DNA from 3 places in the Selenomonas sp. genome. Region 1 is predicted to be linked to each of the others. Evidence: riboswitches for the same ligand, from Rfam matches in the RefSeq annotation. Region 1 holds a riboswitch; each other region holds the start of a gene.

Region 1 (10,226 bases):
GGACAATGAGCTGATTGTGCGAACGATGGTACGCGAGGTGTTCCGTGAAAACGGTCTTGAGGTGAACTTCAAGGCGAAGCCGATGATCGGCCTTGCGGGCAACGGCGAGCATACGCACTTTTGCATCGCTGCCGTCATGGACGACGGCAAGGTGCACAACCTCTTCACGCCGCAGGATATGAAGAAGGACTACTTGAGCGCCGTTGGCTACGGTGCGATCATGGGTCTCTTGAAGAACTACGAGGTCATCAATCCCTTCGTGTCGGCGACGAACGATTCGCTCAATCGCTTGAAGCCCGGGTTTGAAGCGCCCGTCTGCATCGTCACGTCGCTCGGCTATACGCCGGAGATTCCATCGCGCAACCGCACGATTCTCGCGGGACTCATTCGCGATATGGGAAATCCTTACGCGACGCGTTTTGAGCTGCGCGCCTGCAACCCGTATTCGAATATATATCTCGTCTTGGCTGCCGTATATTCCGCCGTGCTCGACGGCGTAAAGACGGCGGTCCATCATACGACGCAGGAGCTGTTGGCAGAGCTTTCGAAAGAAGCGGGAGCAGAGGGCTTCTATCTTGAGAAGGATCGCGCTTATCGAAGCGAGGTGGATGTTTTCGAGGATTATACCGACAATGAACGCAGCCGCCTTTTCGGCGCACCGCCGGCAACGGTTTGGGAGAATATGCAGGGGTTCGATAACTATGCGGAGAAGGTCGCTGCCATCACGGTCGGCGGCGCTCTGCGTCCGCAGATCATCGAAGCGTTCAAGGCGGGCGCCCTCCTGCGCTGGAAAACAGAGCTTATCAGCCGCATCATTCCGGAGAACCGTGACATTGTGCGCAAGGCGAAGGAAGTGCAGGCGACTTTCGTGACCGATCAGGATTCTTACAACTGGAACAAGATCAACGGCATCCGCTCCTATCTGGCGAAGGACAGCATCGACGAGAAGTCGCTCTTCACGCTTCTCATCAAGGCGCTGAACGAGGGGGACTATGCTGCGGCGTCGAGCCTGCAGGTGGAGATGTACGATAAGATCGAAGAGCTCAAGTCGCTCTACGACGCTTATGTAAAGAATATGATTTGACGGCTCACTGCCAACAGAAAAAGCGCCTTCACGGGCGCTCTTTCTTTATCAATAAATGTGGTACGTTTTCCAGGGTATCTGCTCGATTTTCACTGTTTTCAAGAAATCGACGATGTCCTTTCTGCCGTAATAGCGCGGTTTGCCGGTCCGATCCTGTGACATCAAGACGATGGGCATGTTGCGGAAAAAGGGTGCGATCTCGCTGCGCAGCGATACGGCGCGCGCCGTATACTGCGTGACGTGGGGTTTGACGACGATGATGGCGAAGGTTACGCCTTGTTCGATGATGACGGCGCCTTGAACTTTGATCATGCTGTATCTCCTTGTGCAATTTTGAAAAATCGTAGAAAACGATGCGGAATCAAACCATATTTTCATTGTAAAAGACTTCGGGAGTATTGACAATCCCCAATAAACGGAGTTAATATAAAGATGAAAACAACATATTGTTGGAGACAGGCGTCGCAAGACTTAATAGGGAATTCGGTAGAAGCCGGAGCGGTCCCGCCACTGTAAGAGGAGTCCTTCATACAGAAGCCACTGGAGAAATCTCTGGGAAGGCATGATTGGACGATGAATCTGAGCCAGGAGAACTGCCTGTTTTGACAATCACCGTTGGCGCGTTCCGCGCTGATACCTGCGAGCGATGGGTAGGGGATTTTGCCGTGTTACGGCGGGCTCTCCGGCGCAGATTTGCACCGGATTTTTTATGGAAAGAAGATGTTCTGCGGAAATGACAGGCAGAAACATTTTTAAAAAGCCCGTTCATCAGGATGCAGAAACCGCCTTTTCCGCAGGGCGGTTTTTTTGTTGTGTTCCGTATTATTTTTAAGGGAGGCTGTGGAAGTATGAGCAATGAAACAAAGGGACAAGACGAGAATCTTGACCTGCAGGCCATCTTGAAGAAGGCCGAACAGCAAACGAGTTTCCCCGATGTGCCGCTCGACGAATTCGAGCCGCCGACGTATGAGGAGTGGAAAGAGGCCTGCGTCGAGCTGTTGAAGGGGGCGCCCTTCGAGAAGAAGATGTTCACGAAGACGTACGAGGGCATTACGTTTGAGCCGATGTACACGCACAAGATGGCGGATGATATCCTGCCGAGAACGGATTTTCCGGGCATGGACAATTTCCTGCGAGGTGCGCGTCCAAACGGCTATATTGAGCAGCCTTGGGGCATCGCGCAGTCGTGCGATGAGACGCTGCCGGAGGAGAACAACGAGCTGCTGCGTCATGAGGCGGACACAGGCTCGACCATTTACAACATCCGACTGGATTCGGCGACGCTTCTCAACAAGGATGCGAAGGATGCCGATAAGATCGGCGATGAGGGATGCAGCATCACGACGGTTGAGGATATGCATACGGTGCTCAACGGCTTGAAGCTTGATCGGCGTCCGCTTTACATCTATGCAGGCGCTTCCTCTTTGCCGATGCTTTCTCTCGTCGCGGCGTCCGTCAAGTCCGACGGCGGCGATCTTGCAAAGCTCAGTGGATTCGTGGGAGCGGATCCTTTGGGCGAGATGATTCAGCGCGGCGAGAACTATGCCGCACTTCCGCAGCTTTACGATGAGATGGCTGAGGCGGCTCTTTGGGCGAAGCAGTACGCGCCGAAACTCAGGACGGTCATGGTGCGAAGCGATGCTGTTTCGCGCGGCGGCGCCAATGACGTGCAGGAAGTCGCTTCGACGCTCGCCGTCGGCGTTGCTTACCTGCGTGCGCTCATAGAGCGCGGTCTCACGGTGGATGAGGCGGCAGGGCAGATGATGTTCGGCTTCTCGATGGGAGCGAACTTCTTCCTGCAGATCGCCAAGCTGCGCGCGGTTCGTCCGATCTGGGCGCAGATCGTCAAGGCGTTTGGCGGCGGCGAGGAAGCGCAGCGCATTCATGTTCATGCGCGCCCCGCTTTGTTCTTTAAGACAATTTATGATCCTTACGTTAATATGCTGCGCAATACGACGGAGATTTTCTCAGGCGTCGTCGGCGGACTTGATTCTTTCGAGAACGCCCCGTTTGATGAGCCGATCCGCAAAGGCGACGAGTTCTCACGCCGCATTGCACGCAACGTGCAGATCATGCTGCAGGAAGAATTCGGCTTGATGCAGCCGATCGATCCAGCGGGCGGCTCTTGGGCGGTCGAGACGCTGACGAAGGAGATTCAGGAAAAGATCTGGGCAGAGTTCCAGACGATCGAGGGCAAGGGCGGCATCGTCAAAGCGCTCGAAGAGGGCTATGTGCAGGAAGAGGTTGCCAAGACGCTCGAAGCGCGTTTCAAGAGCCTTGAACTGCGCAAGGATCGCATCGTCGGCAATAATATGTACCCGAACATGACGGAGCAGCTCCTTGACCCGCGCACGGAAGATACGGCAGAGCTTCTTGCAAAGCGCACGAAGGATGTCGAAGCCTATCTTGCCGATGTGGATGAGGCGTTCAAGAAGGATTGCCTCGCAGCCTTGAAGAGCGCGGGCAAAGGTGAGAAGGCGGAAGCGGCTGTCAAGGCGGCGAGAGCCGGCGCGACGATTGCGGAGCTTCGCGAGGCGCTGCAGACGGATGCGGCGGCGGAGAAGATCACCGCCATTGAAGCGCACCGTTGGAGCGAACGCTACGAGGCGCTGCGCCGCATCACAGAGGAGTACCGTGAGAGCCACGACGGCGACAACGTGAAGGTATTCCTTGCGAATATGGGGCCCATTCCGCAGCATAAGGCACGCGCCGATTTCTCGACGAGCTTTTTGCAGGTCGGCGCTTTCGAAGTGCTCTTGAACGACGGCTTCAAGACGACGGACGAGGCGGCAGCCGCTGCGAAGGAGTCGGGCGCCGACGCCGTTGTCATTTGCTCGACGGATCCGACGTATCCCGAAATCGTGCCGGAGCTTGCACCGAAACTGCGTGCGGCGCTGCCTGATGCGACGATTTTCCTCGCGGGCGCTGCGCCGAAAGATTTGGAGCCTGTCTACCGCGAAGCGGGCGTGGATGACTTCATTTCCGTGCGTGCCAACTGCTACAAGACGCTGCAGATGCTGCAGAAGAAGAAAGGAATGATTCAGTGATGGCACAAAACCCTGATTTCACGAAAATCAATCTTGAGGGTGCGTCTGCCCATCAGGATGCGGATTGGCGCAAACGCCTTGAGGCTTCGACGGGCATGAGCTACGATTCGCTGATGGAGGGCACGATGGAGAAAATCCCCATCAAGCCTTTTTACAACCACGATGAATACGACCACATGAACCACTTGGAGTTTGCGAGCGGCATACCGCCGTGCCTCAGAGGTCCGTACTCGACGATGTATGTGTTCCGTCCTTGGACGGTGCGCCAGTACGCGGGCTTCTCGACGGCGGAAGAGTCGAACGCATTCTATCGCAGAAACCTCGCCGCAGGACAGAAGGGTCTTTCCATCGCGTTTGATTTGCCGACGCACCGCGGCTATGACGCCGACAACCCGCGCGTCATCGGCGACGTCGGCAAGGCGGGCGTTTCGGTTTGCTCGATGCTGGATATGAATATTCTTTTCTCGGGCATTCCGCTCGATCAGATGTCGGTTTCCATGACGATGAATGGAGCCGTTCTGCCGATCCTTGCGTTCTTCATTCAGTCGGGCGTCGAGCAGGGCGTCGATAAGAAGATCATGGCGGGTACGATTCAGAACGACATCTTGAAGGAATTCATGGTGCGCAACACCTACATCTATCCGCCGGATATGTCGATGCGCATCATCGGCGATATCTTCGAATACACGACGAAGTACATGCCGAAGTTCAACAGCATCTCCATCTCGGGCTATCACATGCAGGAAGCGGGCGCGACGGCGGATATCGAGCTTGGCTATACGCTGGCGGACGGTCTTGAGTACATCCGCACGGGCATCAAGGCGGGGCTTCCGATCGACGCCTTCGCAAAGCGTCTGTCGTTCTTCTGGGCGATCGGCAAGAACTACTTCATGGAAATTGCCAAGATGCGTGCGGCGCGTGTCCTCTGGGCAAAGATCGTCAAATCGTTCGGCGCGGAAAATCCCAAGTCTATGGCGCTTCGTACGCACTCGCAGACTTCGGGCTGGTCGCTTACGGCGCAGGATCCGTTCAACAACGTCGCGCGCACGGCGATGGAAGCGATGGGCGCGGCTCTCGGGCATACGCAGTCGCTGCACACGAACGCGCTCGACGAGGCGATCGCTCTGCCGACGGACTTCTCGGCGCGTATCGCACGCAATACGCAGCTCTATATCCAGGACGAGACGAGCGTATGCAAGATCATCGATCCGTGGGGCGGCTCCTACTACGTCGAAGCTCTCACGAACGAGATCATTCGCCGCTCGTGGGCGCATATTCAGGAAGTCGAATCCCTCGGCGGCATGGCAAAGGCGATTCCGACGGGTCTGCCGAAGATGCGTATCGAGGAAGCCGCGGCGCGTCGTCAAGCGAGAATCGACTCGGGCAACGAAACGATCGTCGGCTTGAACAAGTATCGCTTGGAGAAGGAAGATCCGCTGGAAATCCTCGCGATCGACAATACGGCTGTGCGTCAGGCGCAGGTCGAACGTCTCGAAAAACTGCGTGCGAACCGCAACGAGGACGATGTACGCGCTGCTTTGGAAGCTATCACGAAGGCGGCAGAGTCGCGCGACAACGGCAACCTCTTGGAGTGCGCGGTCGAAGCGGCGCGTGTGCGCTGCTCGCTCGGCGAGATTTCGGACGCTGTCGAGAAGATCTCGGGTCGTTATCAAGCGGTTATTCGTACGATTTCGGGGGTCTACTCCTCAGAGTTCACGGATAAGACGGAGCTTGACAAAGCGCGTGCGCTCGCCGATGATTTTGAAAAGCTCACAGGTCGCCGTCCGCGTATCTTCGTCGCTAAGATGGGACAGGACGGGCATGATCGCGGACAGAAGGTCATCGCCTCTTCCTTCGCTGATATGGGCTGGGACGTCGACGTCGGACCTCTGTTCCAGACGCCGGATGAAACGGCGCAGGATGCCGTCGACAACGACGTCCACATGGTCGGATTCAGCTCGCTGGCTGCCGGGCATAACACGCTTTTGCCGGCGCTCGTGGAAGAGCTCAAGAAGCTCGGGCGCGAGGATATCATGGTCTGCATCGGCGGCGTTATCCCCGTGCAGGATTATGACCACCTCTATGAGAACGGCGCGGTCGCCATCTTCGCACCGGGAACGAACATCCCTGAAGCGGGCATCAAACTCTTGAAACTCTTGATCGGACGTGCAAAGGAAGAAATGGCTGCGGGGTAACGACCATGGCAAAATACACGAACACGAGGCCGGACTGGGTGCCGGAAAACGCGGACAAGAATTTTGCTACAAGCGTCATGAGCGGCATTGACGGCATCAAGGATCTGACGGTCGGCAATATCAATCCGGATTTGGATAAAGCCGGCTTTCGAAAAAACCGTATGATCCTTGGCGTGGATGACTATGTGAAGGGGGTTGCGGCAGGGGATCGGATGATCCTCTCCCGCGCCATCACGCTGATCGAAAGCAACAGCCCGCGCCACTTTCCAAAGGCGCAGCGGGTGCTGCAGGAGCTGCTTTCCCGCACGGGGAAGGCTCTGCGCATCGGCATCACGGGCGTTCCGGGAGCGGGCAAGAGTACGATGATCGAGGCGTTCGGCAACATGCTTTGCGATATGGGGCATCGCGTCGCGGTCTTGACGGTCGATCCGACGAGCTCGGTGACAAAAGGTTCCATCCTAGGCGATAAGACGCGCATGGGCACGCTTTCGCGCAGAGAAGAGGCGTTCATTCGCCCGTCTCCTGCCGGCGGCACTTTGGGCGGCGTCGCGAGGAAGAGCCGCGAGACGATGCTTCTTTGCGAGGCTGCCGGCTATGATGTCATTCTCATCGAAACGGTTGGTGTCGGACAGTCGGAAACGACGGTGCGCTCGATGGTTGACTTCTTCCTGCTCGTCGTTTTGACGGGCGCGGGAGACGAGCTGCAGGGCATCAAGAAAGGCATCATGGAGCTTGCTGACGCCATCGTCATCAACAAGGCTGACGGCGACAACCGCACGAAAGCGCAGGTCGCACGCGGCGAATACGAGCGCATGATCGAGTACATCCGCCCGGCGACGCGCGGCTGGCAGACACATGCGTATCTTGTTTCCGCTTTGGAAAAGACAGGTCTCAAGGAGCTATGGGATGTCATTCGCATCTTTGAGAATACGACGAAGGAAAACGGCGCTTTCCAAACGCGCCGCGAGGGGCAGCTGCTCGATTGGATGAACAGCATGATCGACGAGCATCTGCATAACCTATTCTTTGATGATCCAGTGATCTTAGGGCGTATGCCCGAGGTGCGCGAAGCCGTCCTCAAGGGAACGGTGTCGCCGTCGCAGGGGGTGGCAGAGCTCATCCATGTCTTTGACATCCATCGTGCTTCGGATCGCCATGTCGATCTTCTGCATCCGAGTGAGGAGGGATGATCCTTGTATACGAAACGGCTTTATGTCTCTGGCGGCAGCTTTTATGAGCTGCAGGAAGTTTTTGATCATGTACCCGGCGTCGTTGCGACGCGCACCGGCTATATCGATGCCCAGAGTGCGGAGCTGTCGTATGATGCAGTGAAAAGCGGCTGGGTAAAGGCGATCATGGGCTTGGAGATCGCTTATAATCCGAAAAAAACGGATATATCTCAGATCTTGGATATTCTCTTTGCCGTTGTGAATCCTTACGAAAAGGATGGACAGGGAGCGGCGAAAGGTCCGATGTACCAAAGCGGCGTTTACTATGTCGATGCAGAAGATGCACCGCTCATAGAGTATCACATGAATTTCATCATGAACCGCGGCAGACCGCCTGCTGCGACGGAAGCGAACGTGACGGTCAACGACCCGAATCATAACAAGAAGTTGACTCGCCGCTGCTATGCGAAGGCTGCGCCTTTGGTGAGCTTTCATCCGGCGGAGCCGGAACGGCAGCAGTACCTCGCTCGCCATCCGCATCGCAAGACGACGATTGATTTCAAGCGTCTGCGCGAACTTGGGATATTGCAATAGGGAGAAGTATGATCTAGGCTCCGACTGCACGTTTTGTGCGTCGGGGCTTAGATTTTATGAGGGTGTCTGCGCCTTTTGGGCTTGACTTCTCGAAGTTTCCTTGTACAATAAAAAGCATTGTAGTATGGAGGAGTGAATACGGTGGCGAAGGAGATGCGAAGCGGCTATACGACGGGAGCTTGTGCGGCGGCGGGGACGAAAGCGGCGCTCTTGTTTCTCGACGGAGAATACTGTGAAAAGGTGACGATTTTGGCACTGGACGGCACGCCGCTTCACATACCGATCAAAGAGGTCATTCGCACGCCGTCAGGTGCGCGCGCCGAGGTCGTGAAGTTCTCGGGCGATGATCCCGATATCACAAATGGCGTTTCCGTATTTACGGAAGTCGTCGTTCGCTCCGAGGGGAGCGGCGTTCATTTCCATGCGGGGCGCGGCATCGGCACGGTCACGAAACCCGGGCTTTCTGTCCCCCCGGGAGAGCCGTCGATCAATCCGGGACCGCGCCAACTGATTCGAAATGTCGTCGAGGAGATTCTCGGAAAGGACGGCGGTGTGGACGTCACAATCTCCATTCCGGCGGGCGAAGAGCTTGCAAAGCGCACGCTGAATCCTATTCTTGGCATCGTTGGCGGCATCTCTGTCATTGGTACGACGGGCGTCTTGCGCCCCATGTCGGAAGAAGGGTTCAAAAACTCTCTCGTGCCGCAGATGGATGTGGCTCTTGCGGCAGGCTTCGACACGCAGATCTTCGTGCCGGGCAAAATGGGGGAAAATGCAGCGGTACGCTTTGGCCTGCCGCGCGAAGCCGTCGTGCAGACGAGCAACTTCATCGGCTTCATGCTGGAGCGTGCGGCGGAAAGAAAGCTCAAACGGGTCTTGCTCTTCGGTCATATCGGCAAGCTCTCGAAGGTCGCGGCGGGCGTGTTTTACACGCACAACCGCATCGCCGACGGACGTTTGGAGGCGCTTGCTGCATACGCCGCGGCGGAGGGGCTGCCGCAAGAGGCGGTGCGTCGTATCCTTGCAGCGACGACGACGGAAGAAGCGCTGCCGCTTCTGACTGAATATGGTTTGGAGCGGGTTTATGAGATTCTTTGTACACGCGCATCGGCGCGTGCCGAGCGGTATGTATTTCAAGACATCCGCGTGGGCACGGCGATGACGACGCTCAAGGGAGAGCTTTTGGGCATGGATGAAACGGCAAGAGAGATAGGCAGGGATTTTCATTGGAACATCAAATCATAGTGGCGGGCATCGGTCCGGGACATCCCGACTTCGTGCTGCCGGCGGCACGCGCTGCGATCGAGAGTGCACAAGTGCTTGTCGGCGGCAGCCGTGCGCTGGAGGATTTCGCGCATTCGGGGCAGGAAACGATGACGATTCGCGGCGATATAGATGCGGTTCTTTCGTTCATCAAAGAGAAGATTCAAAAGACGCAGGTCGTCGTCATGGTTTCCGGTGATCCCGGCTATTATTCTCTGCTCGACGCCTTGCGGCGAGAGTTTTCTTTGCATACGCTCGTCGTCATCCCCGGCGTCAGTTCTTTGCAGATGGCATTTTCGCGGCTTGCTCTGCCTTGGCACGGGGCGCGTCTTGCCTCTTTCCACGGGCGCGTGCCGCAGGCGGCGGAGCTTGCCTATCAAGAGGGGGCGCTGCTCGGACTGTTGACCGATCGAGAGAATAACTCCCGCACGATTTCTGCGCAACTCATTGCGCTTGGCTGGCCGCCGGATGCAGAACTTCATATCTGCTCGCGTCTTTCTTATGAAGATGAGGCGATCGTTCATACGACCTTGGGAGAAGCTTCTTCTGCGCCGGAAATTTCTCATGGCGTTTTGGTGGTGAAAGCATGAATCATTTTTTAGGTATTGAAGATGGAGAATTTATTCGCGGCAAGGCTCCTATGACGAAGAAGGAGATCCGTATATTGACTTTGGCAGGAGCGAAGATTGGAAAAGCGGACATCGTCTGCGACATCGGCGCGGGGACGGGATCGCTTTCCGTTGAAGCGGCGCTTCTGGCGAAGGAGGGACATGTATACGCTGTGGAACGCAAGGAAGAAGCGGCGGCGCTCATTCGTCAAAATGCAGCAAAGTTCGGCGTCGAAAATCTCACGGTCATCGAGAGTGAAGCTCCG
Region 2 (10,226 bases), on a different contig from region 1:
GTGCAGTAGAATCGTGGTAGCAGCCTTGCCGCGCGGTTTGCGGCGGTGCATCTCAGAAAGGTTCGGAGGAATATAATGAAGATCATGGTCGGTCTTGGGAATCCCGGGGCGGAGTATGCACATACGAAACATAATGTTGGTTTTATGCTCGTCGATGCTCTGGCGGAGCGCATCGGTATCGACACTTGGCAAGAGAAGTTCAATTCTCTGATCGCAGTAGGGCGTATTGACGCGCAGAAGGTATTACTCGTCAAGCCGTTGACCTATATGAATGAAAGCGGACGTGCGGTAGGTCCTCTGCTCGATTGGTACAAGCTCGCGCCGGAGGACTTGATTGTCGCGCACGACGACATGGACATCGCGGCGGGCACGATCCGTCTGCGGCGCAAGGGAAGCGCGGGCGGACACAACGGCATCAAGTCGCTTCTCGCGCACATCGGTTCAGAGGATTTCTCTCGCGTGCGCATTGGCATCGGACGTCCTTTACCCGGCTGGACGGTCGTCAGGCATGTGCTTGCGCCGTTTCCCGCAGACGATGCGACGAAGATTCAAGCGGCGATTTCCTATTTACTGCCCGCCGTCGAGTGCATCGTGACGGATGGCATCGACATGGCGATGAACCGTTACAACCCGCGCAAGAAGAAGGTAGCGAAGCAGGAAGCGCATGAGGGGGAAGACGCGGGGAAAAGCAGCGCTGTACTACAGATCGAGAGGCAGGAGGGCGAAGCATGAAGGATGAAATACGTGCGCTCTACGCCGATGAAGATGGGGCAATCTTTGATGCGCCGGGCATCGCGGGACTGGGGCGCTCGGGCAAGCGGATCATGTCGCTCACGCCCGCCGACCTCATCCCCCTGCCCGAGTCGGCGGACTTGATGTTTCTGCCTGATCGCGCGGCGATGGGGCGGACGGCGGCGGGTGAGACGCTGCCTCTGGCGGGACGCGCCGTCGCCGCCATCCTGCCTGCAGGCTATACGCGGCTCTTCCTGCCCGCCTTTCAGCGAGAGGAAGGGGCTGAAAGGCTCGCTCTCTACGGTTACACGGCGGTCGTGTTCTATAAGGACGATCTCTATGCGGCGGCGCTCTACACCGATGAAAATACGAAATGGGATCCCGCCTACTACAATACGCGCGAGCTCAAGAAACTCGTGCGCCGTGTCGAGAAGGATCTGCCCGGCAATCGCATCGTCGAGCAGGTGGCGGGCTGCTCCTTGAAGTGGCACTGCTGCACGGCGCAGAATCTCTTTTACCGCCGCTGGGAAGCGGGCATACCGACGTCGCCCGTCTGCAACGCGAACTGCTTCGGCTGCATCTCCCTGCAGCCCGCCGAGTGCTGTCCATCGCCGCAGAGCCGCATCGCGTTCCGTCCGACGCCCGAGGAGATCGCGCAGGTCGGCATATATCACCTTTCGACTGCGCCCGATGCCATCGTGAGCTTCGGACAGGGCTGCGAGGGTGAGCCGTCGCTTGCGGCGGATGCGATCGCGGCAGCCGAGCGTCAGATTCGCGCTGCGACGAAGCGCGGGCAGATCAATATCAACACGAATGCCGGCTATACCGAGGGCATCCGAAAGATTGTCGATGCCGGACTTGACTCCATGCGTGTGAGCATCATCAGCGCCATCGAGGAGAGCTATGCGGCGTACTACCGCAGCAATTACACGCTCGCCGACGTCAAGGAGTCGATCCGCTACGCGCTTTCGCACGGCGTATATGTGTCGCTCAACATGCTCTTCTTTCCGGGCTTTAATGACCGCGCCGAAGAACTCGACGCGTGGCGCGGCTTCTTTTGCGAATTGCCCGTCAACATGGTACAGGTGCGCAACCTCAACGTCGATCCCGACGCCTTCCTTGAAATTATGCCCGAAGCGCAGGGCGAGGCGGTCGGCGCGAGAGAGTTTTTGGAACGGCTCAAGAGGGAGTTTCCGCAGCTCGTCATCGGCAGTTTCAGCCACTATGTCGAAGATTAAGAACGATTCCTCTAAAATCCATGTTCTTGACATAAGAATAAATCAATGCTATTCTTTTATAGAAATTTTATATCGTTGGATCAGGTGTCGCAAGACTTAATAGGGAATCCGGAAAAAGCCGGAGCGGTCCCGCCACTGTAGCAGCGAGCAACCCTGTAATAAGGAATCACTGATAAATTCAGCCCCCATCTTTATACATCTGGGCGACTTCATTTATCAATGCTTCTTGAGTCACTGGGGCGAATGCCTTGGGAAGGCGCAGGGGAGTGATGAACTGGAGCCAGGAGAACTGCCTGATGGACAATCGCCATTTGACCTGCGAGTGATGGGAAGGGGATTAAGGAAGCGCTGTTTGGCGTTTCTTCGGCTGCACGAACGCAATCATCCCGGCGAAATTGCCGGGAATTTTTTTGCGCCGCCCTTATGCGCCTTTTCTGCTTTGCAGGAGGGCGCTTTATTTTTGGAAAGGGTGATGTAGATGAAAGGCAAGAGACATCTGACATGGGCGGTGCTTGCGGCAATCGCGGGCATGAGCCTATCGGGCGAGGCGTATGCGGCGGAAAATGCGGCGGCAGGAAAGGAGGCAGCGAAAACGACGCAGGTGCAGGAACAAAGTGCGGAAACTGCAGAAAACAGCGGGCATGATTTGCCTGATACGCTCGTGACGGCGCAGCGCAGGCGAAAGAGTGATCTCGATACGCCCGCGACGACGACGATCATCACAGCGAAGGATATTGAAAAAGCGGGCTATCGCAACGTATTCGAGGCGATCGACCAGCAGATCGGCTCAACGAGTACATCCTATGGCGAGGCAGGGCAGGATTTCGGCTTCAGCGCCGGACGTATCACGCTGCGCGGCTACGACAGGGGCACGCTCGTCATGGTCAACGGCGTGCCGATGAACCTCAAGAATTACCCGAGTACCGAGAACATACCAGCCGCGATGGTCGAGCGCATCGAGATCGTCAAGGGCGCGGCATCGACGCTCTACGGTGCGGAGGCAATGGGCGGTGTTGTCAATATCATTCTGAAAAAACCCAAGGCGGGAGAAGAAGCAGTCAAAGCAAGTGTGACGGCAGGCAATTACTTCAAAAAGACGGAGGTATTTGTGCAAGGTGATCGCTTCATGCTCGATGTGAGCAGGGAATGGTCGAAGGAGATTCCACATTCCAACGCTTTCGGATTGGATAAGGTTTCATGGATGGATTGGTGGGTTGGCAGTGGACAAAAGAATCGTTTGAACGCGAGTGTTGCACTTACGGATGAACTTTCCTTGAATTATAATTATACAGAATCTACGATCACACGCGGCAGTACCGTTTATAAACTGGCATCAGATAAGAAGTCCCTCGTGCCCTCGAGGACGAGATATGATTATCGTTACGATGATTATCGTCATACGGCAAATCTTGTATACCAGGGCAGGGAAAATGGTATCCATGCAGTTCTTGGGTACAATTATCGCAAGGTTGATGGTTACGATTATGTCGCAATGGGAAAAAATGCTTCCAATGCCGTCTGGAACAGTGAAATTTTCGATGTACAGAAAACATGGAAGCTAGGTGATGACTCTTGGATTTTCGGCTATTCCTATCAGCGTGAGGCGGTAGACCTCACGGAGAAAAAACAGAATGCGACGCGTACGGAAAATGCGATTTATACCTCTTATAGCAAGCAGTTTACACCACGTTTTAACTTCACACTTGGCTTGCGTGGTGAATGGATCAACGATCCTGAGAAGGATCAAAATGTCTTTATGCCGCAGTTCCAAACGGATTATAAATTTGATGGGAATACAGCGTGGTACATCAATGTCGGCAGAGCATTTCAGATGCCGCCAGCGGATTATGGTATCAATGAAAAAGTTAGAGGAAGGCATTTGAATCCGCAAGGTTTACAGCCGGAAAGTGGTTGGACGTATGAAACGGGCATCAAACATCGTCATGGAAATGATACATGGAAAGCCGCCATTTACCACATGGATATGAAAAATAAGCTCGGTTGGGAGCTGAATAAGGTAACGCAGCAGTATTATGCGGCGAATAAAGGAAGTTTTCGCAATACAGGATTTGAAGTCGAATATACGAAGCGTTTCAATGAAGCGTGGCAACTTGTTTTAGGTGCGGGAGTCTCCAACCCTGAATTGAAGGATCCCTCTGGGAATAAGGGGTGGGAGCAGGCGGCAGGACGCGTCGAAGGTCTTGTCCGTGTTGATTATAAGAAGGACAAATGGCAAGGAAACTTGAACTTCAAGTTTCTCGGCGATCGCGAATATGTTGCCCCGAGGAATGGGACAGCGCAGGATATACCTGACAAGATTCAGCTCAATATGAATATTGCCTATGCTGCAGGCAGGAATGATACAGTGACTCTGGGAATCTATAATCTTTTGGACAGGAAGAATTACTCGAATAGTTCCGGTAGTCTTGATCTGCCGCTGAATTTCCGTTTGACGTATGCGCATACGTTCTGACATCGTGCGGCGCAGTGGTGCGCTGGCGCTTCTTTTTGCCGCGGGTTTCCTCTTCTGCGCCTGTGCGCGATGGGGAACGGCGACAGAAGAGGAAGAGGGAGAGTTTTTCCGCGGCGTCGATGATATGGGGACGGAGATAGTGCTGCACAAAAAGCCGCAGCGCATCGTGTCGCTCAATCTCGGCACGGATGAAATCCTGCTCGCGCTCGCGCCGCCCGAACAGATTGCGGCGCTTTCCTCCTACGTGGATGATGCGGGGCTTTCGTGCATGGCAGAGGCGGCGAAAGCCGTACCCGTGAAGCTGCACGATAAGAGCCCTGAGCGCGTACTCGCGCAGCATCCCGACCTTGTGCTTACAACGGACAGTGTGCCGAAGGAACTCGTAGCGAGTATGCGCGATCTGGGTCTGACGGTCTTCGTTTCTAAAACGCCCAAGAGTATCGAGGCAGTCTTTCCGCGCATCGAGTCCATTGGCAAGGTGATCGGCAGGGAAGAGGAAGCGGCGGCCTTGACCGGAAGGCTGCATGAACGTCTGGCGGATGTAGCACGACGCACAGAAGATATTCCAGAGACGGATCGCCCGATTGTCGTCGCCTTTGCTTTCAGCGGCGTCTTTGGGCGGCGCGACGATCTCTTTGACGACATGTGCCGCCATGCCGCGCTCAGAAACGGCGCGGCGATGGCGGGTCTCACGAAGGACAACAGCATATCGATGGAGCAGGTCGTCGCGCTCGACCCCGATGTGTTCCTGCTGCCGTCGTGGAGCGCCGAAGGCGAAAAGACGGAAGAGTTTCGTGAGAAGCTGCGCAATGACCCGTTGTTTAAGCATGTAAAGGCAGTGCGAGAGAATCATCTTTACTGCGTGCCCGATACGTATCGCTACAGCGCTTCGCAAAATGCTATCGAAGCCGTCTATGTACTGGCAAAGACCGTCTATCCCGAGCGTTTTGCCGATGAAGGCGGCGCGAGTGCAGGAAATTGATGCTTGATGTGCAAACGTGCCGGAAAGGGGTGAGCGATGGGGCTGAAGATGCTGGTGCTGAGCCTGACGGGAGACTGCAACCTCGCTTGTCGCTATTGCTATGCAAGTGGTCAGGCGAGACGCGCGATGGCATGGGAAACGGCGCGGCGGGCTGTCGATCTGGCTGCCTCCTGCGGTGAGCCGTTTCTCCTGCAGTTTTCGGGCGGCGAGCCTTTGCTCGCATTGCCGCTCCTTGCGCGTATCGCCGCCTATGTGCGCGAGCATCGCATCGAGGCGCGCATGGCTGTTCAGACGAACGGCACGCTGCTGACGGAAGAGGCGGTGAACATTCTATGCGATTCCGACATTGGCATTGGCGTGAGCCTCGACGGCAGACCTGCGCTGCATGATCGCCAAAGGCAATATTCGGACGGCAGAGGTTCTGCCGCTGACGTGGCGGCGGGCATCGAGCGGCTTGCGCGTCGCGGCATCGGCATCGGACTGACGTGCGTCGTGACGGCGGAGAATGTCCATAGCCTGACCGATGTCGTCGATATGGCGTATTACTTCGGCAATGTGCATCGCGTCGGTTTCGACATCCTGCGTGCGCAGGGGCGCGGCACGAACGCCGCTTTGCCGCGAGAAAGCGATATGGCGGCGGCGATGCGCGAGGTTTTCGCTCGGCGCGATGCACTTTATCGCTTGACGGGGCGCCGTCTCGCCATATCGCAGGAGGAGCAGGCGAGAGACATCGCAGGACGCGGCGGGAGCGACTTTTCTCACTGCCATGCGATGAACGGCGAAGGCGTCCACGTTGACGTCGATGGCGGTATCTATGCGTGCTCCTCTTTCGTTGGCGATGAGCGCTTCTTCCTAGGCACTGTTATGCAGGGAGTGAATTTGCGTCGCCAGCAGGAAGTATCTACCAAGATGCAGCGAAGTATGATTTTTTGCCGGCGATGTCGCGATTTCCACGCCTGCGGGGGCGGCTGTTTCGCGCGTTGGCTGGGAATGGCGAAAGAAGAGCCGTGCGCGGCGGAATGTGCGTTGAAGAGGGCTGCCGTATCGGCAGTTTTCGGAAAGGAAGGGTATTGTGCGGAGTAAGTTCTTCATGCAATCGTCGCTCCTCATCGTCGTTGTTTTGCTGCTTTTTCTGACAACATCATGCGGCGGCGAAAAGAATGTAGAGGAGCCGTCTGCGAATTTTTCGACATCGTATGCGGTGACGGACATCACGGGGCGCACGATACACTTCGATGCTCCGCCGCAGCGCATCGTCACTTTGTCTGCGACATTGGATCAGATCGTTCTCAGCGTCGTGCCGCCTGAAAGGCTTGTCGCCGTTGATTCGAGCATGAAGGATCCCATCAATTCCAATATGGTAGAGCTTGCTTCCAAAATACCGCAGACGATCGAGCAGCCGAGCGTGGAATCTATTGTCGCTCTGCAGCCTGATGTGGTGCTTATTGCGGATTGGCAGTATATGGAGCTTGCCGATCCTCTGCGCGACGTGGGGCTTAAGGTCGTCGTTGGCAAGGGACCGCATGATCTCGCAGAGGTCAAGGATCTCGTGCGTCTTATGACGGAAGCGATTGGAGAGAAGCGCAGAGGTGAGATCCTGCTGCGAAAAATGGATGAAAAGCTGGCGGAGATCAAGGCGAAGGTCGACGCCATTCCGCAGGAGAAGAGGACGAGCGTCGTGTTCCTCTCGCTCATGCCCACGTACGGCGGCAAGGGATCGAGTTTCGATGACGCCTGTCACTATGCGGGTGTCATCAACGGCGTTTCCGCTTATGGACTGCGCAACGGGCAAGAAGTGACGAAGGAGATCATTCTATCCATTGATCCCGATGTGCTTTTCTTGCCCGATTATCCGTGGAAAGGTCAGGAATGGCTCGACGCATATATTCGCAGCTATACCGAGGATCCGGCGCTTCAAACACTCAAGGCGCTTAAAAATCACAGCCTTGTATCGCCGCGTTCATCCTTCCTCTACAACTGCTCGCAGGATTTTGTCTACGGCGTGCAGGAAATCGCCTACAGGGTTTACGGCGACGAGTTTTATCTGCCTGCCGATGCACATATTTCGGCAGTCGATGAGTGAATGTGCCGAAAGATAGATTCCAAAATCTGGAGAAAGGGAAAACCTGCATGATGAAAAAGACATATCCCTTTTCTGCCATCGTTGGGCAGGAAGAGATGAAGAAGGCGCTTTTGCTCAATATCGTCATGCCGTCCTTGGGCGGCGTACTGATCAAGGGCGAGAAGGGGACGGCGAAGTCGACCGCCGTGCGCGCCGCCGCGGGGCTGCTGCCCGCCATGCGGGCGGTGGCAGGCTGTGCGTGCCGCTGCGATCCTGCGACGCCGGAGTTCTTTTGCGACGATTGCCGCAGGAGGGCTGCCGCGGGCGCACACATGAAGGAGGAGAGCGTCCCCATGCGCGTTGTGGAGCTTCCCGTCAGTGCGACGGAGGATCGCGTCGTGGGCACGCTCGATATCGAGGCGGCGATCCGGCATGGCAGGAAGGAGTTCGAGGCGGGCATTCTCGCGGAGGCGAACCGCAGCATTCTTTATGTCGATGAAATCAATTTGCTCGACGATCACATCGTCGACATCCTGCTCGATTCGGCGGCGATGGGCGTCAATACGGTGGAGCGCGAGGGCATTTCCTATGCGCATCCTGCACGCTTCGTGCTCGTGGGCACGATGAATCCCGAGGAGGGCGACATACGCCCGCAGCTGCTTGACCGATTCGCCCTTTCGGTGACGGTGACGGGCGAGCGCGAGGCGAAGGACCGCGTTGAGGTGGTGAAGAGGCGCATCGCTTATGAGCAGGATGCGGAGGGCTTTGCCGCTTCCTACAGGGAGCAGCAGGAAGCATTGCGCGAGAGGATCGAAAGGGCGCGTGCTCTCCTCAAAAGCGTCGCCGTGGCAGATGGAATGCTGGAAAAGGCGGCGCACATCTCGCTCGCGCTCGGCGTCGATGGGCATCGTGCCGACATCACGCTCATCAAGGCGGCGATGGCGAATGCCTCCTTCTCGGGGCGCACGGAGATCGAAAAGGAAGATATGAAGGCCGTCAGCCGCCTCGTGCTCGCGCACCGTCTGCGCCGCCGCCCCTTCGAGGAGGGCGAGGTCGACTGGTCTGCCGTGGATGATGTACTGGCTTGAGGAGATGGGCATGGAATATCCACGCTATCCGTTTACCGCTGTCGTCGGTCAGGAGCAGGCAAAGAAGGCGCTTCTTCTCACGCTCGTGAATCCGCGCACGGGCGGCTTGCTCATTTCAGGCAACCGCGGCACGGCGAAATCCGTCCTTGTGCGTGCGGCAGCGCCGTTCACGCTGACAGGGAGTCTCGTCGAACTGCCGCTCGGCGCGACGGACGACATGGTCTTCGGCAGCTTCGATGTGGATGCGGCGCTGCGGGACGGCGAGCGTCGTCTGCGTCATGGGCTCCTGCATCGCGCGGCGCATACGCTCATTTACATGGACGAGGTGAATCTCCTGCGCGAGGATGTCTTGAAGTCTGTCTTAGAGAGCGCGTCGGCGGGGATGTTTTCCTTGGAGCGCGACGGCGTATCGACGGTTGAGGAGATAAGCTGCATCCCTGTCGGGACGATGGATCCCGCAGAAGGCGTGCTCTCGCCCGTGCTGCTCGACAGCTTCGGCATGGTCGCGGCGATGGAGGAAATAGAGGAGACGGAGCAGCGTGCTGAGATCGCGCGGTGCGTGCTCGCTTTTGAGCGTGCGCCAGAAGCTTTCTGCCGCGCGTATGCGCAGCAGGAAGCCGAGCTGCAGCAGAAGGCGGCACGAGCGCGAGAGATGCTTCCTGCTGTGGAGGTTTCCCATGCCATCCTGCATCTCGCTGCGCAGTACGCCGCACGCGCCCTTTGCGTGGGAAATCGCGCCGAAATCTATCTCGTGGAAGCGGCACGCGCCTTGGCGGCGCTCGCCGGGCGCAGCTATGTGATGCCGCAGGACGTCGAGGAAGCTGCTCTCTTCGTGCTCGCGCATCGCATGAGCCGAAAAAAGGAGCAGCGCGAAGAGAGCCGCAGACGGCAGAAAGAGCCGCAGGAACCGCAAGCTGAGCCGCAGGGAGAGTCGGAAGATAAGGCGAATGATGCGTCGCAGGAGGAACGCCCGGACGATAATTTGACGAGAGATGCGATGGGCGGCGAATCGAAAGAGCAGGAAGCCGATACAGGAGAAGCGCAGACCGACGAGGAGCAGGCGTCGCCTGCGGATGGCGATTCGGGCGGCGAAGATAGAGATGAGACACACTCCATAGAAACGGTTATGGCGCGGCTTTCGCTCCTGCGCGAGGCAGTGTGCGGGAGGAAGGGCAAGAGCGGCAGACGCGCAATCGTGCAGCTTGACGTGCCGACGGGACGCCCTTGGCGCACATCGCTGCCGCGCACCGGACGGCGCATCGACCTCGCCTTTGCCGCTACGCTTCGCGCGGCGGCGCCCTATCAGCGGCAGCGGCATGGCGAGCAGGCCGTCGTCATACGCGCCGAGGATCTGCGTGTGTGGATCCGAGCGCGTCGTGCCGCCGCGAACATCCTCTTCCTCGTCGATGCAAGCGGCTCTATGGGCGCGAAGGAGCGCATGAAGATGGTGAAGGGCGCGGTGCTCGCCCTCCTGCGCGAAGCGTACCAAAAGCGTGACCGCGTGGGATTGATCGCCTTTCGGCGCACGAGCGCTGAGACGCTCTTGCCGATGACGCGGAGTGTGGAGCTGGCGGAAAAGGCTCTGCGCTCTTTGCCGACGGGCGGCAAAACGCCGCTCGCAGAAGGACTTGCCGCCGCGCTCAAGATGATG
Region 3 (10,226 bases), on a different contig from region 1:
ACTCCGCCTCCTGTCCTGAAAAACATGCGCCGCGCCATGAAAAAGCACGCGCTCCAAACGCATAAAAAAGCTGCCGCGCAAAGCCGAAACTCCGCACAGCAGCGAAACGATCCTTTTCCACATCGGGGCGCGGCCCTCAGGCGCCCTCGCGGCACATGAAGCGATTCGCTTACCGCTGCTTCCTTCCGGACCTGACGGGGTTCACGAGACTCCATTGCGCAAGACCAAAGCGCCGCGCTCCGATCTGGAAAAGACTCTCCTCGATAGGAGAAAACGTAAAAACGCCCATTGCGTCCTTTGATTGTAGCATAGATTCGTCGAAACCGTCAATCGTTTTTGCACGATGTCATCGCCTTGAGCAGCCATTGGCGCAGCACGAGGACGTGATTTTCGACGGTGTTCTTATTCGCGTAGACGAGCGTCACGGGAGCCTCCTGCAGCCATCTCCTGCACCTTCGGGCGAATGCGGCGGCATCGGCGCTTTCTTCCAGCTCCTCGCGATAGGCTTTTGCGAAGAGGTCGAAACTCATCTCGCCGCTGTGGTAGAGCTTTCGCAGCTCGGGCGACGGCGTGACCTCCTTCGCCCATTCGCTCAGAGCGGCGCACTCCTTCTTCATACCGCGCGGCCACAGGCGATCGACGAGGATGCGCCTGCCATCCGTCGGCGCGGGCATGTCATAGATGCGCTTTAACTCCAGTTCGTATGCCATGATGACGGCTCCTTTCGCAGAAGATATGGGGCGTATTTGCCTCTGGGATCATTTTAGCACAAATATAGAATTTTTCCAGACGGTCGTGATTTTCTTGCCAGCCTCAAATATCCCGCAAAGAAGCGCTTCATGGACGGGCGCATGATTATACGGACATGGAACGCCAAGAAGGCATTGCTCCCTACGAGAGTTGAAGCAACGCCCCTTGTCGTTTCATGCCATATATTTTCTTACCACGTCAAAACATCCTCGTAAGTATATGGCTTGAACGTCTGTACCAGCCACGATACGCCGCTGCGCGCCCGAGACCCGTCCGTCGGCGGCATGAAGCGCGGACTCGTCCCCCATGTGTAGCCCAGAGCGCCATCGGGAAGCTCCTTCGGCTCTGCTGAGACGGCAGGCAGGAAGATGCAAACGAAAAAGCAAACGAGCACAGTCATGCGATTGAAATGTTTCCACATAGATATCTCTCCTTTATATCATTCAATTCGTGTCACATTGATATCATATCCATCACCTATGGTGTATATCATGTAGGTGTCCTCAAAAACGCCTTTTTCCTCAAGCACTTTGCGCGTGATCTTGCCGACCGTATTGATTTTGCCGTAAATCACGACCATATCGCCTGACCAAAACGAAAAATAATAAAACAAATGTGAGAAACTCCGCTCCAAAAGTTTTCCATATAATGCATCCTTTCGCAAGTTTAGGCGTCGTGTTCACCTCGCAAGAAAACAGGAACTGCATGTCAGCCGATCACACCAAATGGCTGCTGCCACAGGCGAGCATAGTCGTCGAACCACGATACATGAGCATCTCTCCTTCTTTATAAAAAGTTTCCCATTTATTATAAGCGCCTCCGCCCCCTTTTTGGTGTCCTGTCAGGACAATAAACGTCGATGTGACTGCCGGTGTTTTTTAAGAACAGGACAAAGGAACTGGCATGAGGATAATTCCGAATGAATTGCTTGAAGTTTTCTATCAGAAAGCAGGAATCGAGGAAATTATGTAGAAAACGATTAGAGAAACACGGATAAAAGGAAGTCGCCCGGATGCGTGAAGATGGGCGACTGAATGTATCTGCCTTTCCATTAGATATCGAAGCATCTATGTGGAAAGGTGTTTGTCGAATTTTCATAGAAAAGGAGATCATCCGATGGGAAAATTCCTGGAAAATGTATTTCACTTGAAGGAAAACGGTACGACCGTGCAGACGGAGCTTCTGGCAGGGCTGACGACGTTCATGACGATGGCGTACATCCTCGCTGTAAACCCGCTGATCTTGAGCGCTGCGGGCATGGACGCGGGGGCGGTGTTCACGGCGACGGCGCTCGCGTCGGGCATCGCGGGCTTCTTGATGGCATCGTTTGCAAATCTGCCGTTTGCTCTTTCTTCCGCGATGGGGCTGAACGCCTTCTTTGCCTACACGGTCGTCGGGCAGATGGGCTATTCGTGGCAAGTCGCCTTGACGGCTGTACTCGTCGAGGGGTTGATTTTCATCGCGCTGTCGGTGACGAATGTACGCGAAGCGCTTTTTAATGCGATTCCATTGACCTTAAAGAGCGCTGTGACGGTCGGCATCGGCTTTTTCATCACGTTCATCGGTATGCAGAACGCGCATGTCGTCGTTGCGGGGCCGAAGCTCGTCGCACTATTCTCGTTCCCCAAGGCGATGGCTGAAGGGACGTTCCACTCGGAGGGGCTGACCGTTCTCCTGGCGCTCTTCGGCATCCTCTTGACGGCGGTGCTTGTCATGAAGAATGTCAAGGGGCATATCCTCATCGGCATTTTTGCTACATGGGGCTTGGGCATCGTCTTGGAGCTTCTCGGCATCTACATCCCCGATCCCGCGCACGGCTATTTCAGTCTGATGCCGACGGGCATCGTCGCGCCGCCTGTCTCCCTCGCACCGACGTTCCTGCAATTTGATTTCCAAGCGATTCTTTCGATCGACTTCCTCGTCGTCATGTTTGCATTCCTTTTCGTCGATCTCTTCGATACGCTCGGCACGCTGATCGGCTGCGCTTCACGCGCGAATATGCTCGATGAAAAAGGCCGGCTGCCGCGCGTCAAGGGTGCGCTGATGGCAGACGCCTGCGGCACGTCGATCGGCGCATGTCTCGGCACCTCGACGATCTCGACGTACGTCGAGTCCTCAGCGGGCATCGTCGAGGGCGGCCGCACGGGGCTGACGGCAGTGACGACATCGCTGCTCTTCCTCGTCGCGCTCTTTTTCTCGCCGCTCTTTCTCGCTGTGCCGGGTTTTGCGACGGCTCCGGCACTCGTGATCGTGGGCTTTTTGATGATGCAGCAAGTCATGAAGATTCCCTGGAATGACATCATCGAGGCGATCCCATCGTTCATCTGCATCGCAATCATGCCGTTCGCCTATTCCATCGCCGAGGGCATCGCCTTTGGCATCATTTCGTACACGATTTTACACGTCGCAGCAGGCAAATTCCGTGATGTGACGTGGCTCATGTACATCCTGACCGTGCTTTTCATCTTGAAATACGCATGGCTCTAAGCGTGCGCAATGCAATAAAAAGCCGCTGTCGAAAAATCCCGACAGCGGCTTTTTATTGGCGCGCATAATGGTCAGACGGCCTTGCACTCCTGCGGCGTCTCATACGAGATGCGGCGAATACGTTCGAAGGGGATTCCTTCAAACGCGTAGCGCAAATCCAAATACCCATCAGCCAGTCTGAATGAAACACACTTGAGTGTGCGACCTTTCGAGTGCCTTTGGATTTTACGGACGTAGCGCTCTGCCTCCTCCGCAGAAAAAGCGCCGCTCTCGATGATAACGGTGACATTATCCATCGTCATAAAAATCCCTCCAGCGGTGTTGCAACCGTACCGAAGCTTCTATAAATTATACAGAAGCCTTTTGAAACAGTCTCTCGAGACGAAACATCGTCCCTTAAAGTCCTTGCCCATTATACAACATCAGACAGAAATTGCAAGTATTTTTATCATAGCGGACAGAAGTCCTTAAGGAATCACTGATAAATTCAGCCGTCCATCTTTACACATCTGGACGACCTCATTTTATCAGCGCTTCCTTAATAAAAACAACAACAGAAAAACATTCCTTGAATCCCATACAAGATGGATCCCTATGAAATCTCAGATAAAATACATGATGTTTCCCTGAGACTTCTGTCTATCTGTTTCATCGAGGATCACACAAAGGGTTACTTTCTCAAGAGCTGTACGGATGGCTGTGTCAAGCGGCTCGTAAACAGCGTGCTGCAGCGCTTGATCGAGCGCACTTTCATCATCCGCTGTCGCAGGTCCCGGCTTTTCCGTCAGCGGCAGTTCGATGGCGGCGAGCACATCCCAAGCCGTGATCTCTTGCGGTGCGCGAGAGAGTTGGTAGCCACCCTGCGAGCCTTTGCTCGACTTCACAAGCCGCGCGTGCTTTAAAAGAGAAAAAACTTGCTCTAAATAGATTTTGGATATGCCTAAATTTTCAGAAATCGTGAGAATCGTCGTCGGGCTGCTCGCTTGCCCGATGCGCGCGAGAAAGACCATAGCAGCCAATCCATAGCGTCCTTTGGCAGAGATTTTCATGTATATATACCTCTTTTCATACGGTTTATCTATGTATTTATCTTACCATGAAACCCCAAGAAGTCAAGCCCGAAGGGCGCAGACGGATTGGCTAGGTTTCTGTAAGGGCGGCGCACAATGTCCACAAGGTGGACGTTTGTGCGTGTAGTTTATCGAGAAAGCCGTCATTTGTCAATCACATAGTGATGAAATAGGTTTTCTGCATTCACTAAATGAAAGATCGCAGGATTTATCTCTTCGACAGAAGTCTTGCAGGCGTGCAAATCCGGACGATTTCTTGGTATCCGTGCTTCCCTTATTTTTTCAAAAGCCTATTGACATAGTGGGAAAAAGTCTGTAAGATATAACATATCAAACAGATATGAAATAAAGAGATTTTAACTCTAGGAGGAAACGTCATGGCAAAGATATACGAAAGTATCACAGAGCTTATCGGCGGTACGCCGCTTCTGCGCACACGGAATTTCTGCATGGAGAACGGCGTCGAAGCGGACATTCTCGCGAAGCTTGAGTACTTCAATCCTGCCGGCAGTGTCAAGGATCGCATCGCGCAGGCGATGATTGAGGATGCGGAGAAGCGCGGCGACTTGAAGCGCGGCTCGGTCATCATCGAGCCGACGAGCGGCAACACGGGCATCGGTCTCGCGAGCGTCGCGGCGGCGCGCGGCTATCGCGCGATCTTGACGATGCCCGAGACGATGAGCGTCGAGCGGCGCAATCTCTTGAAGGCGTATGGCGCCGAGATCGTCTTGACGGACGGTGCGAAGGGCATGAAGGGCGCGATTGAAAAGGCGGAAGAGCTTGCCAAAGTGACGCCGAACGCCTATATTCCATCGCAGTTCACGAATCCTGCCAATCCTGCCGTGCACAAGCGCACGACGGGACCCGAGATCTGGGCTGCGACGGACGGCAAAGTCGACTATTTTCTTGCAGGCGTCGGCACAGGCGGCACGCTCACAGGCGTCGGCGCATATCTGAAGAGCCAAAATCCAAACGTGAAGGTCATCGCCGTCGAGCCGGAGAATTCGCCCGTCTTGAGTGCGGGCAAGGCAGGTCCGCACAAGATCCAAGGCATCGGCGCGGGCTTCGTACCCGAGACGCTCGATACAAGCGTCTATGATGAGATCATCACGGTGTCGAACGACGACGCTTTCCGTTACAGCAGGCAGTTCGCGCGTGCAGAGGGCATCCTCGTCGGCATTTCATCGGGCGCTGTGCTCGCCGCCGCCACCTGCATCGCACGTCGTCCCGAGACGAAAGGCAAGATGATCGTAGCTCTCCTGCCCGACACGGGAGACCGCTATCTTTCGACGGAGCTTTTTAAGGACTGAGATGGAGATCTGCCTTTAGAATCTTTCATGAAAAGCAAATCGTTCCTTTTCAAACGAGATTTAATCCCATCGGCACACTGTCAATGGGATTAAATCTCATTTAAATTATTACTCTATTCTATCGTTGACAAAAGATGAAAGTTCTTATAGAATGAGATGCGAATAAAAATTGCATAAAAAAACAGGTGCTGAACAACGCTTTAGGACGCATAGAAAATGCTGTACCGAGAACACGGTGCTTTTCTCTATGTTTTCTAAAAGAGAATCCGGTCAAATACCGGAGCGGTCCCGCCACTGTAAGGAAGAGCAACGCTGCATGGATGAATATCCGGTCACTGGGGAGCCATCTCTGGGAAGGCGCAGCCGCGCGAGGATTCCGAGCCAGGAGAACTGCCTGTTTTGTGCGCCCCGCAGATCCACGAGCGATGGGAAGGGGAGCCGACTGCGATATCGGGATGATACAGCGGCTTTCTTCGTGGAGAAAGCTTTTTTTATTATGAAAGTCCAAGAAGTCAAGCCTAAAGGGCGCAGACGGATTGGCGAACTTTCATGAAGGGCGGCGCACAATCTCCACAAATTAGACGTTTGTGCGTGTAGTTTACCATGAAACCCCAAGAGGTCAAGCCGAAGGTGCAGGCCGATTGGCTAGGTTTCTGTAAGGACGGCGCACAATGTCCACAAAGTGGACGTTTGTGCGTGTAGTTTATGCAATTTTTCAGCAATGCCGATGGGCGTTGCAGGAAAAAGGAAGGGCGTACGCTCATCAAGGAGGAAATGAAAGAAATGAAAAAGCGACACCTCACATGCGCGATTCTTGCCGGATTATTGTCCACATGGGGGGGGCAAAATCTCGCTCACGCAGGGCATGACGAAAATCTGCAATTCTACACGCTGGACAGCATTGAAGTCACGGCGGAGCAGACGATCAACCAGTTCGGCGATACGGTAACGGAGCAGTCCTACTACCGTACGGGCGGCGACGTCAAGGTCATCACGCGCGAGGAGATCGAGAAGCGTCACTATATGGATCTCACGGAGGCGATCAAGCGCATCCCGGGCGTGACGTTCCAGAACCCGGGCTACCGCGGCGGTGAGTATGGCTATCAGTTCTACAACAACGGCGTGCTCATCAACGGAGACTCGCGTGTCGTCATCCTCATCGACGGGCGGCGCGTGGACAACCTTACGAGTACGCGCATCGGTGACGATAGCACCACGGGCAGTAAGTCCACAGGCGTCAATCTCGACCAGCTGCTCGGCATCGAGAGCGTCGACAAGATCGAAGTCATCAAAGGTCCCGGTGCATCGGCGTATGGACCGGATGCGACGGGCGGCGTCATCAACATCATCACGCGCAAGGGAACGGTCGAACGCAAGGGAACTCTTGATCTTTCAACCGGCTCGTGGAGCAAACATAATTATTCGCTGACGCTCTCGGGCACCATCGACGAGAATCCTACCTTCCGCTATTTCGGCACGGTGACGCGCACGTTGAGCGGCGATACGGAATACGTCGATGGCGAAACGGGCAAGATCGGCACGCTCGGCGGCTCGCACTGGGCGGAAGATGCGGTCAATATCCGCATCGACAAGGATCTGACCGATGAGCAGAGCATCAAGTTCTGGTACAACCACAAGAGCGGCAAAGACGGCTATCCGATCTCAACGCCGCGTCTCAAGTATTGGAATCAGGACGACTGGGAGCGCATCATTTTCGGCGCTGCCGTCGGTCAGCTGGACTCGAATAACGCCCTCAAAGGGGGCATCAACCCAAAGACAGGCAACTGGGAACCGGCACGCACGCTCGCTGGCGATAAGCGCAATCCCGGCTATGCGAACCTCTACGCACTCGACGGCAAAGTGTACAACTCGTTCAGCCGCTTTAGGCACAACGATTGGGAGCTGAAGTGGACGTTCGACAAGGACAATCGTATGGAGAGCTTCGTTCGGCTCTATCAGCAAAACCATCGTTACTCCAATCGCGATAAGTATGTCTGGGGCGATAAGAGACGCAACGATCTTGTTCAGGACTATCGCACGCAATTCCCGACAGGTGCAACGAAAGAGCAGCTCAAGCAGTGGATCAGCGATCATCTCGCGCCTTTCCCGGGCGGCGATCCGGCAAAGGTGCAGGAATGGCTCGACAAGACGGGCGGCAAGGCGACCGAGCCGACCAGCTGGCGCGAGGAAGAAAACCACGGTCTTCAAGTGCAGTATGCAAGAGCCATAGGCAAGAACGATGTCATCGCGAGCCTCACCTATGACAAGGCGAAAAACTATGCGAAAAGAATCCGGAACGATGGAAGTGTCACGGAATCGCATACGGCTCGCGACTCTGTCCTTGCCTATGTGCAGGACAAGATTCACATCACCCCGAACTGGGATCTTACTCCCGCACTCCGTTTTAGCCACTACTCAGACTATGAGTCGTCTACTGCAGGGGACGATGTGCAGGGAAAAGGAAATACGGACATCTTCACCTATGCACTCAACACAGAATACGTATTTGACGATACCCTCAGCACATATTTCGGCTGGACGAAGATTCTCCGTCCGCTGCGCCAGGGCGACTACACAGAAGTAGACGGCGTATTCAATACGCCGCTGAAGGATGAGCGCGGCGATGCTTGGACGTTCGGCGTGCGTAAGGAGTTCTCGCAGTACACTGCGCTTGCCGTCCACTATGACTGGACGCGCATGAGCAATGCGATTGCGACGCTGCCCATCTGGGATAATAATACAGGAACGTTTGAGAGTACAGCCGTCAATGCGCGAGAGGACAAGAAATCGTTCAACATCACGTTCGACCATGCCTTTGACAAGCATTTCTCGATGAGTGCATCCTACACCCACATGGAGGATAAATGGATGGCGAAGCCCGGCTGGGTGCTTGACCCGAATTGGGGCTACCAGAGCGGCAGCGACATCAACACGCAGATCAATCGTCTGCGTCCGCAAAATCACTATGCGCTCAATCTCTCCTATGAGAAGGGGAAGATCTATACGGGACTCTTGATGAACTGGTATACGGGATGCAGTCCGACAGCGTTCACGGACAGTCAGTTCCTCGTCCTTGACTGGAATTTCAACTACAGCTTCACCCCCGATCTCACAGGGTACCTTACCATAAACAATCTGACGAACGAGGCATATCAGACCTCGTACAACGCGTGGAACGGCATCGGCAGTTCAGCCATGCCCGGCCGCAGCATCATGGTCGGCGCACGCTATACGTTCTGATCGTTCGGTCATGAAAAGGAAAGGACGCAGGCTATTCTTTCGCGGAATGTCCTGCGTCCCTTTCTTATAGGAGGAAGGATGAAAGTTTTCTATCTGTTGCTCATCTGCCTCGTTTTCCTGCTCACGGCTTGCAGTCCCATCGTGAAGGTGCAGGATGAAAATGCACGTCGTCTTGGCGCAGCGGAGCAGACGGATGCAGCGTATACGCCCGTCACGATTGAGAACATCAACGAAAAGGGCGAACCCATCGCGCAGGTCTACGAGCGTCCGCCGGAGCGCGTGGTCGCCGTCTGGCAGAACTCGATCGAGACGCTGCTCGCGCTCGGCGTGGGCGATCGCATCGTCGCGGGCATGGGGGTACCGGACGCGAAATACATCCGCCCGGAGTATCGTGCGGCATACGAGGCGATCCCCTACACGAGTCTTGAACATCTCGACGTGGAGACGATCCTCATGATGCAGCCCGATCTCATTGTCGGCTGGTCGTCCACTTTCTCACCGAAGGTGCTGCGCCCGACGACGTTTTGGGCGGGGCGCGGCATCCATACCTATATCGCGCCGTCATCTGCACGCGCGACGAAGACGAAGACCATCGCGCAGGAGTGTGAGGACATCCGAAATCTCGGACGGATCTTCGGACGGGAGGAACGCGCGGAAGCGCTCGTGGGCGAGATGCAGCATGAAATCTCGTTCGTCGCTGAAAAGACCGCCCATCTGGAAAAACGTCCGCGCGCTCTCGTCATCGAGCTTATGGGCAAGGAGATTCGTTCCTATGGGAAAGACACGCTGGCGGGCGATATGCTTCGTGCGCTCGATGCCGAGCACTTGGCGGCAGACGGAACGAGTCTTAGCATGGAGGAGCTGATCGAGCTGAATCCCGATGCGATTTTTCTTGTCGTCATCGAGAATGACTATGGCAGTGAAGACAAGATTCTCGCACGTCTTTATGAGAATCCTGCGCTGCGTTCGCTCTCCTGTGTGCAGGAGCGTCGTATTTACGCAGTGCCGCTCTATGCCGTTTACAGTGCGGGCATCCGCGCTTATGACGGCATCACGATCTTTGCACACGGGCTGTATCCTAAGATTTATGGAGAATAATCTATGCAAGCATTTTTTTCGCGTGCGGGACTTGCACTCCTTTGCGTCCTGCTCACTGTACTTCTCATCGTCGTACTCTTCTGGGCGCTTTCGATCGGGACGGTTGATCTGTCGCCCGGCGTAATCGCCGCCGCCATCCTTGACCAACTGGCGGGCAATACCCCCATTGACGCGGCGGGCAAAGGACCGGTGCATGACATCGTGTGGCTGCTGCGTCTGCCGCGCCTTTTGCTCGCTGCCATCATCGGTGCGGGGCTTGCCACCTGCGGTG

Evidence for each region. A riboswitch is a leader RNA that binds a small molecule or an ion and turns the genes downstream of it on or off. The one in region 1 is predicted to bind cobalamin.
Region 2: it holds a riboswitch for cobalamin, as region 1 does, so the genes downstream of both, ACO5Z0_RS07820 (TonB-dependent receptor plug domain-containing protein) here and ACO5Z0_RS09930 (methylmalonyl-CoA mutase family protein) in region 1, are expected to answer to the same signal.
Region 3: it holds a riboswitch for cobalamin, as region 1 does, so the genes downstream of both, ACO5Z0_RS03035 (TonB-dependent receptor domain-containing protein) here and ACO5Z0_RS09930 (methylmalonyl-CoA mutase family protein) in region 1, are expected to answer to the same signal.

Annotation. Positions count from the first base shown of each region.
Region 1 covers NZ_DBHIUY010000011.1:11,888-22,113, reverse strand. The annotation lists gene ACO5Z0_RS09940 (glutamine synthetase) at 1-1,084, shown strand, start outside; gene ACO5Z0_RS09935 (hypothetical protein) at 1,133-1,396, opposite strand; cobalamin riboswitch at 1,525-1,699, shown strand; gene ACO5Z0_RS09930 (methylmalonyl-CoA mutase family protein) at 1,933-4,131, shown strand; gene scpA (methylmalonyl-CoA mutase) at 4,131-6,326, shown strand; gene meaB (methylmalonyl Co-A mutase-associated GTPase MeaB) at 6,332-7,516, shown strand; gene ACO5Z0_RS09915 (peptide-methionine (S)-S-oxide reductase) at 7,520-8,089, shown strand; gene cbiD (cobalt-precorrin-5B (C(1))-methyltransferase CbiD) at 8,231-9,334, shown strand; gene cbiE (precorrin-6y C5,15-methyltransferase (decarboxylating) subunit CbiE) at 9,316-9,942, shown strand; gene cbiT (precorrin-6Y C5,15-methyltransferase (decarboxylating) subunit CbiT) at 9,939-10,226, shown strand, end outside.
Region 2 covers NZ_DBHIUY010000007.1:93,018-103,243, reverse strand. The annotation lists gene pth (aminoacyl-tRNA hydrolase) at 76-732, shown strand; gene ACO5Z0_RS07825 (radical SAM family protein) at 729-1,970, shown strand; cobalamin riboswitch at 2,036-2,281, shown strand; gene ACO5Z0_RS07820 (TonB-dependent receptor plug domain-containing protein) at 2,449-4,443, shown strand; gene ACO5Z0_RS07815 (ABC transporter substrate-binding protein) at 4,427-5,425, shown strand; gene ACO5Z0_RS07810 (radical SAM protein) at 5,462-6,508, shown strand; gene ACO5Z0_RS07805 (ABC transporter substrate-binding protein) at 6,498-7,508, shown strand; gene ACO5Z0_RS07800 (magnesium chelatase ATPase subunit I) at 7,556-8,575, shown strand; gene ACO5Z0_RS07795 (VWA domain-containing protein) at 8,586-10,226, shown strand, end outside.
Region 3 covers NZ_DBHIUY010000002.1:226,430-236,655, forward strand. The annotation lists RNA gene ffs (signal recognition particle sRNA large type) at 107-277, opposite strand; gene ACO5Z0_RS03000 (DUF488 domain-containing protein) at 327-710, opposite strand; gene ACO5Z0_RS03005 (hypothetical protein) at 941-1,171, opposite strand; gene ACO5Z0_RS03010 (hypothetical protein) at 1,190-1,324, opposite strand; gene ACO5Z0_RS03015 (NCS2 family permease) at 1,867-3,237, shown strand; gene ACO5Z0_RS03020 (ferredoxin) at 3,309-3,539, opposite strand; gene ACO5Z0_RS03025 (RrF2 family transcriptional regulator) at 3,840-4,286, opposite strand; gene cysK (cysteine synthase A) at 4,685-5,617, shown strand; cobalamin riboswitch at 5,834-6,028, shown strand; gene ACO5Z0_RS03035 (TonB-dependent receptor domain-containing protein) at 6,401-8,857, shown strand; gene ACO5Z0_RS03040 (ABC transporter substrate-binding protein) at 8,936-9,955, shown strand; gene ACO5Z0_RS03045 (FecCD family ABC transporter permease) at 9,959-10,226, shown strand, end outside.